DNA from 3 places in the Streptomyces sp. NPDC049040 genome. Region 3 is predicted to be linked to each of the others. Evidence: riboswitches for the same ligand, from Rfam matches in the RefSeq annotation. Region 3 holds a riboswitch; each other region holds the start of a gene.
The links. A riboswitch is a leader RNA that binds a small molecule or an ion and turns the genes downstream of it on or off. The one in region 3 is predicted to bind S-adenosylmethionine.
Positions count from the first base shown of each region.

Region 1: linked by a shared signal. The riboswitch ahead of thrC (threonine synthase) and the one ahead of ACGFMP_RS08690 (aminotransferase class V-fold PLP-dependent enzyme) in region 3 are both predicted to bind S-adenosylmethionine.
Region 2: linked by a shared signal. The riboswitch ahead of ACGFMP_RS24000 (putative leader peptide) and the one ahead of ACGFMP_RS08690 (aminotransferase class V-fold PLP-dependent enzyme) in region 3 are both predicted to bind S-adenosylmethionine.

Region 1 is NZ_JBICTO010000012.1:20,838-24,893, reverse strand. It holds gene ACGFMP_RS26215 (glucosyl-3-phosphoglycerate synthase) at 721-1,686, opposite strand; SAM riboswitch class I at 1,840-1,967, shown strand; gene thrC (threonine synthase) at 1,961-3,289, shown strand; gene ACGFMP_RS26205 (MoaD/ThiS family protein) at 3,286-3,561, shown strand; gene ACGFMP_RS26200 (cold-shock protein) at 4,006-4,056, shown strand, end outside.
Region 2 is NZ_JBICTO010000010.1:28,222-32,277, reverse strand. It holds gene ACGFMP_RS24010 (NtaA/DmoA family FMN-dependent monooxygenase) at 1-412, opposite strand, end outside; gene ACGFMP_RS24005 (LLM class flavin-dependent oxidoreductase) at 449-1,654, opposite strand; gene ACGFMP_RS24000 (putative leader peptide) at 2,005-2,106, opposite strand; SAM riboswitch class IV at 2,145-2,259, opposite strand; gene ACGFMP_RS23995 (putative leader peptide) at 2,442-2,576, shown strand; gene ACGFMP_RS23990 (amino acid ABC transporter permease) at 2,787-3,833, shown strand; gene ACGFMP_RS23985 (amino acid ABC transporter ATP-binding protein) at 3,851-4,056, shown strand, end outside.
Region 3 is NZ_JBICTO010000002.1:855,754-859,809, reverse strand. It holds gene ACGFMP_RS08705 (hypothetical protein) at 1-95, opposite strand, end outside; gene ACGFMP_RS08700 (rhomboid family intramembrane serine protease) at 213-992, shown strand; gene ACGFMP_RS08695 (Lrp/AsnC family transcriptional regulator) at 989-1,270, shown strand; gene ACGFMP_RS08690 (aminotransferase class V-fold PLP-dependent enzyme) at 1,512-2,903, opposite strand; SAM riboswitch class IV at 3,078-3,194, opposite strand; gene trpD (anthranilate phosphoribosyltransferase) at 3,269-4,056, opposite strand, start outside.

The DNA.
Region 1 (4,056 bases), on a different contig from region 3:
GGGGGCAATTGCTGTCGCCCCCGGACCACCGCCCGGTGGCCGGTTGCCCGCGCAGTTCCGCCCCCAGAGCTTCGCCTGGGGGTACCCCCAGCGCCCCTGATGGTTGCCCTTTTGCCGTAGGGGAGCCGCACTGCCCCGGCGCCCGGGGAAGGCCTCGACCCTCAGGGGCGCGGGGAACTGCGCGGCCAGCCGCGTACGGCCGTCGTGTGGCGACGAACCGCACCACCCCAGGGGCGCGGGGAACTGCGCGACAAGCCCCCCACCGGGGTGCGGGTCGTCTCCGGCCCAAGGGGGCTGTTGCTGTCGCCTCCGGACCACCGCCGGTGGGTGGTTGCTCGCGCAGTTCCCCGCGCCCCTGATGGTTGCCCTCGTCCGCAAGGGCGCCCCCGGCACCCCTGGGGGTTGCGGCCTTCCGCAAGGGCGCCCGAAAGGGGCGCGGGGAACTGCGCGGCCAGCCGCGTACGGCCGTCGTGTGGCGACGAACCGCACCACCCCAGGGGCGCGGGGAACTGCGCGACCAGCCCCCACCGGGGCGCGGGTCGTCTCCGTCCCGAGGGGGCTGTTGCTGTCGCCCCCGGACCACCGGCCGGTGGCCGGTTGCTCGCGCCGTTCCCCGCGCCCCTGATGGTTGCCCTCGTCCGCAAGGGCGCCCCCGGCACCCCTGGGGGTTGCGGCCTTCCGCAAGGGCGCCCCCCCGCGGGCAGGGGGGACGGGGCGGGGTCAGGCCGCGGGGCGGTGGAGGTATTCGGGGACGTCCAGCATCGGTGGACGTTCCACGGTGTCGACCGCATGTGTCGACGGCACGAACCCGGACGACGCGCGGCCGTACTGGGTGAGGCGGGGCCGGACGAGCGGGTCGCGGCCCAGCCGCAGGTGCGCCGTGCGGTAGATCGCGGCGGCCATCCGCCCGAGGGCCTGTTCGTCCTGGTGCCGGTGGTGCCGCACTCCGACGTCCACCTGCCCGAGGGCGTCGAGCCCGACGAGGGCGAGCGAGTCGACGAGCATGCCCAGCTCGACCCCGTAGCCGACGGGGAAGGGCAGTTTTTCCAGCAGCGACCGCCTGGCGGCATATTCGCCGCCGAGCGGCTGGACGAAACCGGCCAGCCGCGGCCAGTGGAGGTTGAGCAGCGGGCGGGCGACGAGTTCGGTGACCCGGCCGCCGCCTGCGGGGACGATGGAGCCGCCGGCTTCGAGCGGCCGGTCGTACATGGCCTTGACGAGTTGCACGTCGGGCTCGGTGAGCAGCGGCCCGACGATCCCTGACACGAAGCGGGAGTCGAACTCCCGCAGGTCGGCGTCGACGAAGCACACGATCTCCCCGCTGGTGACCAGCAGGGACCGCCAGAGCACTTCGCCTTTGCCGGCCACGGCGGGCAGCCGGGGCAGGATGGCGTCGCGCCGCACCACGGTGGCCCCGGCGTCGGCGGCGACTTCGGCGGTGGCGTCCCGGGAGCCGGAGTCGACGACGACGACCTCGTCGACGAGCGGGACGTCGGGTGTCATGAGGTCGCGGCGGATCACGGCGACGATGTCGCCGACGGTGGCTTCCTCGTCGAGTGCGGGCAGGACCACACTGATGGTCCCGGCCGGCCCTGCCGCCTTTTTGGCGTCGAGCAGCACGTCGAGCGGACGGTCGCCGGCCGACCAGGACCGGGCGGCCAGCCAGCGTTCCACCTCTTCCAGCACCTTGCGCGTCTCCTGTGTGATCCATCTCGCGGTTCGGACGACTGTCTCCACCGTCACCCTTGTCGGTTACAGTCTTGAACAACGCCTGTGCGCCCCGCATGCCGGGGTGGCGCGGCAGGACAAACGCCCGGACCCCGTAGTCCGGTGCCATACCGCTCATCCAGAGGGGCAGAGGGAACGGCCCGTTGAAGCCCCGGCAACCCTCCCGCCGACCGCGAGGTCATGGTGGGGAAGGTGCCAATTCCGTCTTGTGGCGATGTCCGCCGCGAGGAAGATGAGGAGAAAGGGCCTCGCCACCATGGCTGTGCAGACTGTCGCCGGCACCACTTCCGCCGCTGCGGAAAACCCCCACCAGGACGCCTTCGGGCCAGCTGCCGCGCTGTCCTGCCGGGAGTGCGGCACCCGCTTCCCGCTGAGCCCGATCTTCGCCTGCCAGGAGTGTTTCGGGCCGCTCGAGGTGGCGTACGACCTGCCGCTCGGCGACCCCGAGGGCCTGCGCCGGCGGATCGAGGCCGGCCCCGCGAACATCTGGCGCTACGCACCGCTGCTGCCGGTGCCGGCCGATGTGACCGAGAAGCAGAATCTCAACCCGGGCTGGACCAAGCTCGTCAAGGCCGACAATCTGGCGCGCGAGCTGGGCATCACCGGCGGCCTGTACGTGAAGGACGACTCCGGCAACCCGACGCATTCCTTCAAGGACCGGGTCGTCGCGATCGCCCTGGAGGCCGCCCGGACCTTCGGCCTGACCACGCTGTCCTGCTCGTCGACGGGCAACCTGGCGGGCGCGGTCGGCGCCGCGGCCGCGAGGGCGGGCTTCCGCTCGTGCGTGTTCATCCCGCACGACCTGGAGCAGGGCAAGGTCGTGATGGCCGCGGTCTACGGCGGCGAGCTGGTCGCGATCGAGGGTTCGTACGACGACGTGAACCGCTTCTGCTCGGAGCTGATCGGCGACCCGATCGGCGAGGGCTGGGGCTTCGTCAACGTCAACCTGCGGCCGTACTACGGCGAGGGTTCCAAGACGCTGGCCTACGAGATCGCGGAGCAGCTCGGCTGGCGGCTGCCGGACAACCTGGTCATCCCGATCGCCTCGGGCTCGCAGCTCACCAAGATCGACAAGGGCCTCCAGGAGCTGATCAAGCTCGGCCTGGTCGAGGACAAGCCGTACAAGATCTACGGCGCGCAGGCCGAGGGCTGCTCGCCGGTGTCCGCGGCCTTCAAGGCCGGGCACGACGTCGTGCGCCCGGTGAAGCCGGACACCATCGCCAAGTCGCTGGCGATCGGCAACCCGGCTGACGGCCCCTACGTGCTGGACATCGCTCGGCGCACCGGCGGCGCGGTCGAGGACGTGAACGACGAGCAGGTCGTGGACGCCATCAAGCTGCTGGCCCGCACCGAGGGCATCTTCGCCGAGACGGCAGGCGGGGTGACCGTCGGGGTGCTCAGGAAGCTGATCGAGACCGGGCAGCTCGACCCGGCTGCCGAGACCGTCGTGCTGAACACCGGCGACGGGCTCAAGACCCTGGACGCGGTGTCCCCGACCACCGGGCCGACCGCGACCATCCGTCCCACCGTTGCCGCTTTCCGAGAGGCTGGCCTCGCATGAGTGCTTCCGTACGCATCCCCACGATCCTTCGCACCTACACCGGCGGCAAGGCCGAGGTCCAGGCCGAGGGTGAGACGCTCGCCGCGGTGATCGAGTCGCTGGAAAAGAATCATGCGGGTATTTCCGCGCGGGTTCTCGACGACGCCGGAAAGCTCCGTCGTTTCGTGAACGTGTATGTCAACGATGATGATGTCCGGTTTTCCGAGGGTCTTGCCACGGCCGTACCCGACGGTGCCAGCGTCTCGATCATTCCGGCGGTCGCGGGCGGCTGAGCCGGCACCGTACCTGATCTGACAGGAATCCGCAGAAGCTCTGACGTTTAACCTGCGCCCCACCCGGGAACTGCTTTCGTCCCGGGTGGGGCGCCCGCCTGTGGGGCGGTAGTTGAATCCCTGTACATTTGCCAGAGGCACGTGGCACTCCCGGATCCCCGATGATCGGCTGGTGCGGCGATTTATCGCCAAAGTCGCTCGCGATAAGCCCGCTAAGCCCTTTATGTCCGGTCCGAGTTGCCCGGCATTATCATTTTTTCCTGGTTTATTTCCGATGGGTCGCGCCCAGAATTCTCGTCCAATTGACCTGTTGCAGACGGCATCCGTGCAGATACATTCAGCCGCGGTCGACGCGTTCCGGCGCACACCCCTGCTGGGGGTGAGGTCTGACCCGGCACCGCGGAGCGCGGGGCCGCGATAGGGCCAGTAATAGGGGAGTTAGGAATGGCTCAGGGCACCGTCAAGTGGTTCAACGCGGAGAAGGGCTACGGCTTC
Region 2 (4,056 bases), on a different contig from region 3:
TCTCGCCGGTGAACTCGTCCCACGAGGTCACCACGTTCCACGCGGCGCGGCCGGCGGACAGGTGGTCAAGGGAGGCGAACTGCCTGGCCACCTCGTACGGTTCGTTGAAGGTCGAGTTGATGGTGCCGGCCAGGCCGAGCCGGTCGGTGACGGCGGCGAGGGCCGCGAGCACCGTGAAGGTGTCGGGGCGGCCGACGACGTCCAGGTCGTGGATCTTCCCGCCCTGCTCGCGCAGCCGCAGCCCTTCGGCGAGGAACAGGAAGTCGAACTTGGCCCGCTCCGCGGTCCGTGCGAGGTGGACGAAGGAGCTGAAGTCGATCTGGCTGCCGGCCGCCGGATCGCTCCACACGGTGGTGTTGTTGACGCCGGGGAAGTGCGCGGCGAGATGGATCTGCTTGGGCGTGCTGCTCATGCGGGTTGGCCTTCCTGGGAGTGTCGCGCGGGTCGCTCAGGCGGCGGTGAAGCGGTTGGCGGGGCGCGGCAGTCCGAGCAGCCCGCGCAGGGTGCCGGCCTCGTACGCCTGCCGGAAGGCCCCGCGCCGCTGGAGTTCGGGAACCAGCCCGCCGGTGATCTGCGCCAGGTCGTACGGCAGGGTGGCCGGCCGCAGCCGGAAGCCGCTCAGCCCGCTGCGGGCGAACTCCGCCAGCAGGTCGGCCAGTTCCGCGGGTGTGCCGGCGAAGACCAGGGCGTCGCCGGTGTACGGCTCGTCGAGCGAGGCGTCCAGCCGCGCCCTGCGCTCGGCGGCGCGGCCGGGTTCCTCGTCGAGGAAGACCACCAGGTCGGCGAGGACGTGCACGGTCTCGGCGGCCCGGCCGGCCCGGTCCTGCTCGGTACGGATCCCGTCGACGATCGCCGCCGCCTGCGCGGTGTCGTGCGGGGTGACGAAGCCGATGTCGGCGGACGTGGCGACCAGCCGGAAGGGCTCGGCGCGGTGGGCGAGCGCGGCCACGACCGGCTGGCCCTGCGGCGGCCGCGGGGTGATCGAGGGGCCTTTGACACTGAAGTGCCGTCCCTCGAAGTCGATGTAGTGCAGTTTGGCGCGGTCGATGAAGCGGCCGGTGGCCACGTCGCGGATCTCCGCGTCGTCCTCCCAGCTGTCCCAGAGCCGCCGCACCACCTCCACGTAGTCCGCGGCCTCGCCGAACAGCTCGTGCAGCAGCGCCAGTCCGGCGGGCGAGTCCAGCTCCGCGACGGGCAGCCGGGGCACTTCGCGGCGGCCGAAGTGCGCGGCCTCGTCGGCCCGCCCCGACACCCGGACCTGCACGCCGGCCCGGCCGCCGCTGACGTGGTCGAGGGTGGCGACGGCCTTGGAGAGGTGGAAGGGCTCGGTGTGGGTGACCACCGCGGTCGGGATCAGCCCGATGTGCTCGGTCAGCGGGGCGATCCGGGCCGCGGTCAGCACCGCGTCCAGCCGGCCGCGCACCTGGTCGGTGCGCCCGTCGGGTCCGGTGAAGCGGGTGGACTGCTGGCCGAGGGAGTCCTCGATGGTGACGAAGTCCAGCAGGCCGCGCTCGGCTTGCGCGGCCAGGCCGCCCCAGTAGGCGGCGGTGAACAGGTCCGCGGGGCGGGCATCGGGTTCCCGCCAGGCCGCCGGGTGCCAGCCGGCACCGTCCAGCGCGACGGCCAGGTGGAGGAGAGAGGGGGATCGGGACATGGGCGTACCGCTTCCTGGTCGGACGGAGCGCAGGCGGACAGCCGTCGCGGTGGCATGCCGACCGCCGTGGCAGGCATGCCGAACAAGGCCCGCACCGGGCGTGGGCCCGGCGGGGTTCAGCGAAGGAGGAGGGGCGTGGAGCCGGGCCGGTGCGGTGACCGGGAAGGTGTGCCGGAGGCTCGCGGTGTCGTGTGCGGTGCGGCGCGGGCGCCGGATCGGCCCGGTGGTGGGCCTACGCGACTGATCCGGCGGCGCCGCTCGGCGCCGTGCGGGACGTCGCGAGCGGGTGGACCTTCCCGGTCACCGCAATGGCACGGGACGTGTGGCAGTGGCCGGTGACCGGTACTGCCTCAGCGGCCCGGACACAGTGCGCCGGCGACGCGCTGGAGGTCGATGTGCCGGCGCGAGAACATGGCGATGGAGGGCAGCGGCTTTTCGGTGGTCTCCGGCACCTCGTCACCTCCCCGTCCCGAGCGGCTCACGCCTGCCGGGTTCGCACTTGCCGGGCCGTCGTCGGCCCCGCCGGGTCGTCACCTGGAGCACCCCGCCGCGACGGAGGGTTGCCGGTCAGCAGGCCAGGGCCTTGGTTGCTGACGCTCATGACCTGCAAGCACGGTAACTCCGCCGCGCCGTCGAACACAATCCCTTCCGGCCAGGAGTGACACCCGTCGCTTCCCGGCCGCCGGAGCCGTCGGGGGATTGTCTGGCCGCTGCCCTGCGGTTAACGTGCTGTAGGCATGGGGCCCTCGAACAGGGCCGACGAGTGCGACTCGAAGAGAGCGAGGGGATGGACATGGACGCGGCACAGCGCGACCGCGAGTCGTCCCCCGATGGCTCATTCAGGACCCGGGTGACCCGGCGGCACGTCGATCTGCTGCGTGTCAGCAGCGCCCTGTGTCCGGAAACGACCGCGGTCCACTGACCGCCTGCGGGCCCGCTGTCCGGCCGGCCCCGAACTCCCGCCCGTCCACGGCATCCTGACGTGCGCCCGGTGACCGGCGCGCGGACCCGCCGTGCGCGGCGCCGCCTCCTTCCACCCTTTTCCCGGTAGCCCCAGCGGCAGTCCGGTGCCCCCGTGCGGGGTGCCGCGCCGCCGCGCGCTGCCGCGCTCCCCGACGAGACGGGACCCCTCATGACCCAGCACGACCTCTCCGGGCCGGCCACTGCCGCGCCCGGTCATCCCCCGCCCGACCCGACCGAGCCGGCGTCCGGCCGGCGGCCACCGCACGCCCTGGACAGCCGACCGGCGGACGGGGAGTTGCTGGCCGCCCGGCTGGTCCCGCTGCGCCGCCCCGGGCAGTGGATCTCCGCCGCGGTGCTGCTGGTGCTGTTCGCCATGCTGGTGCACACCCTGGTGGCCAACCACCGCTTCCAGTGGGACGTCGTCGGCCGGTACTTCCTACGCGGCTCGATCCTGCACGGCCTGGTGCTCACCCTTTGGCTCACCGCCGCGGTGATGACCAGCGGCTACCTGCTCGGGATCGGCATCGCCGCGATGCGGCTGTCCGGCAACCCGGTGCTGCGGGGGCTGAGTTTCGGCTACGTCTGGCTGATCCGCTCGGTCCCGCCACTGGTGCAGCTCCTCTTCTGGTACGAACTCGCCTCCCTCTACCCGAGGTTGTCGGTGGGCGTGCCCTTTGGCCCCGAGTTCGCGAGCATGGGGACCGCGCACCTGTTCAGCGGCATCCTCGCCGCCTACATCGGACTCACCCTGGACGTGGGCGCGTTCTCCGGGGAGATCGTCCGCGGCGGCATCCTGTCCGTCGACCCCGGGCAGCGCGAGGCCGCCAAGGCACTCGGCCTGCGCGACGGTCGGATCTTCCGCCGGATCGTGCTGCCGCAGGCCATGCCGGCCATCGTGCCCGCCTCGGGCAACCTGCTGATCGGCATGCTCAAAGCGACCTCGATCGTCAGCGTGATCGCCGTCCAGGACCTGCTGTACTCCACCCAGTTGATCTACAACCAGAACTTCCTGATCATGCCGCTGCTGCTGGTCGCCACCCTCTGGTACATCATCCTGACCAGCCTGCTCTCGATCGGGCAGTACTACGTCGAGCGCCACTACGCACGCGGCAGCAACCGGCCGGGCAGCCGCCAGGGCCGCGGGCTGTGGCAGGTGACGCGGTCCAACATCCCGCTCTTCGGCCGGGCCAGGACCGACCTGGCGGGACTGTCATGACCGGCGGCGAGCGCCCGCTGGTGCGCATCCGCGGGCTGCGCAAGAGCTTCGGCGCCCACACCGTCCTCGACGGCATCGACCTGGACGTCCGCGAGGGCGAGGTCACCGTGCTGCTCGGGCCCTCCGGCTCCGGGAAGTCGACGCTGCTGCGCTGCGTGAACCACCTGGAGAGGCCGGACGCCGGCTTCGTCGAGATCGGGGGCGACATCGTCGGCTACCGCCG
Region 3 (4,056 bases):
ACCACCCGCGAGGAGCGGGTCACGTCGAAACGGGTCAGGTTTCCGCACAGAGTGCAGCGCCACCGCGTCGTCGCGGTCGGCAGGGGAACCGGCATGGCAGGTACCTCTTCCTCTGGGGAGCGTGCGTCCCGGTCACCCTAAGGCCTCGGAGGTACGGAGCGCTGCGGCGAGGCGGCCTATGTCCGTCATGACCACTACGTCATGATCGGTGCATGGTCATCCCGGTGTACGACACGAACCCGGTCCGCCGTACGCCGGTCGTCACCTACGGGCTGATCGCCGCGTGCACCGCCGTCTTCCTGCTCGGCCCGCTGTCCGGCTTCACCCCCGTCTACGGCACCGGGCACCGGCTGCTCTGCGAGCAGGCGCTCTACTTCGACCGCTGGGGCGTCATCCCCGCCGAACTCTTCCACGGCCGGCTGCCCGCGGCCGGCCTCGGACTGCCCGCCGGCTGCGGCGCCCCGCCCGACTACGCCAAGGCGCCCTTCCTGTCCGTCTTCACCTCGATGTTCCTGCACGGCAGTTGGCTGCACCTGATCGGCAACATGCTCTTCCTCTACGTCTTCGGCGACAACGTCGAGAACCGCATGGGCCGGCTGCGCTTCGCGCTCTTCTACCTGGCAGCGGGCTGCCTGGCCACCTACGGCTTCGCCCTCGCCCACGCCGACGACACGCAGAGCCTGGTCGGGGCGTCGGGAGCGATCTCCGGGGCACTCGGCGCCTACCTCTACCTCTATCCCAAGGCCCGGGTGACCAGCCTCTTCCCCTTCCTCTTCTTCGTCCCGCTGCGCTTCCCGGCCTGGATGGTGCTCGGCTTCTGGTTCGTCCTGCAGTGGTTCGCGGCACAGACCGCGGCGGGCGGCCCCGGGGTGGCCTACCTGGCCCACGTGGTGGGCTTCGCCTTCGGCTTCTGCTGGGCGTGGGCCTGCCACCGGCCCCGGTCTAAGCTGGGCGTCGTTGCCGGGACCACCCAAGGAGACGTTCAGTCGTGATCACCGCGATCGTGCTCATCAAGACCACCGTGGATCGGATCCCCGAGATCGCCGAGGAGATCGCCGCGCTGGACAGCGTCAGTGAGGTGTACTCGGTGACCGGTACGTACGATCTGATCGCGCTGGTGCGGGTGGCCCGGCATGACGACCTGGCGGACATCATCCCGGGGCGGATCAGCAAGATCCCCGGGGTGCAGGTCACCGACACGCATGTCGCGTTCCGCACGTATTCGCAGCATGACCTGGAGGCCGCGTTCGCGATCGGGCTCGACTCCTAGCCACTCCCCCCGGGGGCGTTGACCTGCGCGGGCGCCCCCCACGCACCGTCGCGTCACGACGACCAGCCCCCACCGGGGCGCGGGTTGTCACCGGCCCGAGGGGGCTGATCGGTCTGATCCGGACCGACCGGCCGGTGGTCGGTTGCCCGCGCCGTTCCCCGCGCCCCTGTATGGCGACGTCCGCGGCATCCGCCCCCAGCCCGCGGCAGGGGGGCGCCGGGGGACGCGTGCGTCCCGGGTCCTAGGCGGAAGGGGAGGGCACGCAGCGGCCGTTTTCCGTGTGGTAGGTCCATGAGGCGCCCTCACGGACGAGTGTGCCGAGGGCGCGGACGAAGCGCAGGACGTGCTCGGGCGGGGTGCCGACGCCGAAGCTGACCCGGACCGCGTTGAAGGACAGCTCCTCGGGGGAGCCGCAGGCCCCGGGGTCCTCGGGTTCACCGCCGAGCAGGTGCCGCACCAGCGGGTGGGCGCAGAAGAGTCCGTCCCGCACCCCGATGCCGTATTCCGCGGAGAGCGCCGCGGCGAGGTGCGAGCTGTTCCAGCCCTGGACGACGAAGCTCAGCACGCCGACCCGGTCGGCGTCCGCGCCGAAAAGCGATAGCACCCGCACCTCGGGGATCGCGGCGAGCCCGTCCCGCAGCAGGGCGAGCAGCCGCTCCTCGTGCTCGACCAGCCGGTCGAACCCGGCCTCGGTCAGTGCCTTGCAGGCCGCCGCGACGGCGTACGCCCCGATGACGTTGGGCGATCCGGCCTCGTGCCTGGCGGCGGCCCCCTGCTGCCACTCGGCGTCGACCTGCCCGTCGGGGCGCCGGACCACCGAGCGGGTGGCGCCGCCGCCCGCGAGGTAGGGCTCGGCGTCGCGCAGCCAGTCCGCCCGCCCGGCGAGCACCCCGGCACCGAAGGGCGCGTAGAGCTTGTGGCCGGAGAAGGCGACCCAGTCGACGTCGAGTTCCGCGATGTCCACCGGGCGGTGCGGGGCGAGCTGTGCGGCGTCCAGCACGATGCGGGCACCGTGCCGGTGCGCGGCGGCGGCCAGCCGGCGTACCGGCCACAGCTCGCCGGTGACGTTGGACGCTCCGGTGACGCACACCAGCTTGGGCCCCTTGGGCGCCCCGTGCAGTGCCACGTCGAGGGCGGCGACCGCCTGCTCCGGGGTGTGCGGCGCGGGCAGGAAGGTGACCTGGGCGTCCCGCGCCCGCTGCCAGGGCAGCAGCGCCGCGTGGTGCTCGGTCTCGAAGACGAAGACCTGGGTACCGGCCGGCAGGGCCGCGGCCAGCAGGTTCAGCGAGTCGGTGGTGGACCGGGTGAAGACGACCTCGTCGGTGGGTCGACAGCCGAGGAAGCCGGCGACGGTGGCCCGGCTCTGCTCGAAGAGTTCGGTGGACAGCTGGGAGAGGTAGCCGGCGCCGCGGTGCACGCTGCCGTAGTAGGGGGCGTACGCGGCCACGTCGTCCCACACCCGCTGGAGCGCGGGGGCGCTGGCGGCGTAGTCGAGGGCGGCGTAGGTGACTTCGCCGCCGGTCACCAGCGGCACGGACACGTCCCGGCCGAGCACGGGCAGCGGCGCGGCGGCCGGCTCGGGGCTTGCGGCGGCATCGGAGGGGGCGACGGGGGTGGTCACGGAAAAGGTCATGGCAGGCTCCTGGCAGCAGGAAGGCACGTGACAGCGCCGCGCGCCTGGCGAGGCGCTACGCGACGGTCGGACGGCAGCGGGCGGACGAGGGACCGGTGCACTGCGGCACCGCGGTATGGCGGAACCGGGGCCGAAAGGCCCTATCGCATTCGCTTGCGCATGAAAGAACTCCCGTTGTCCGGCTTGCTGCGAGCCTCGCTGCCCACAGCCCGGTCATCACCCGGGGCACCCCGCCTCGGACGGAGGGTTGCCGGACAGCGAGCCGGGGCCTTTGCGCTGTCACTCGTGACCTGGAAGGGATTCTGCCACAGGACGCCGTACGCGCAAGGCGCCGTCCGAGGTTCGGACGGCGCCTTGCGGTGCGGTCAGGCGTTGGTGGCCGCGGCCCAGCGTTCGAGCGCCGCGGCGGCGGCGCCTGAGTCGAGGGACCGCGCCGCGGTGGCCACTCCCGCGGCCAGCTGCTCCTCGAGCGTGCCGGTGCCCGGGTCCAGGGCGACCAGCGCGGCCGCCGAGTTGAGCAGCACCGCGTCCCGTACGGGCCCGGTCTCGCCGGCCAGCAGCCGCCGTGCGACGTCGGCGTTGTAGGACGGGTCGCCGCCGCGCAGCGCCTCGATGGGCACCAGGTCGATCCCGATGTCGCGCGGGTCGAAGGAGTGCTGGGTGACCTTGCCGTCACGGACCACCCACACCTGCGAGGGGGCGGTCGTGGTCAGCTCGTCCAGGCCGTCGTCGCCGCGGAAGACCAGGGCGGACGAGCCGCGTTCCGCCAGCACCCCGGCCATGATCGCGGCCATCCGCAGGTCGGCGACCCCGGTGGCCTGCGCGCGCACCCGGGCCGGGTTGGTCAGCGGGCCGAGGAAGTTGAAGGTGGTGGCGACCCCCAACTCGGCCCGCGCGGTGGCGACATGGCGCAGCGCCGGGTGGAATCGCACCGCGAAGCAGAAGGTGATGCCCGCCTCCTCCGCGACCTCGACGACCCGCTCGGGGGTCAGGTCCAGGTTCACCCCGAGCTGCCCGAGCACGTCGCTGGCACCGCTGGCGGAGGACGCGGCCCTGTTGCCGTGCTTGACGACCTTCGCACCGGTGCCGGCGACCACTATCGCCGACATGGTGGAGATGTTGACCGTCTTGGCCCGGTCGCCACCGGTGCCGA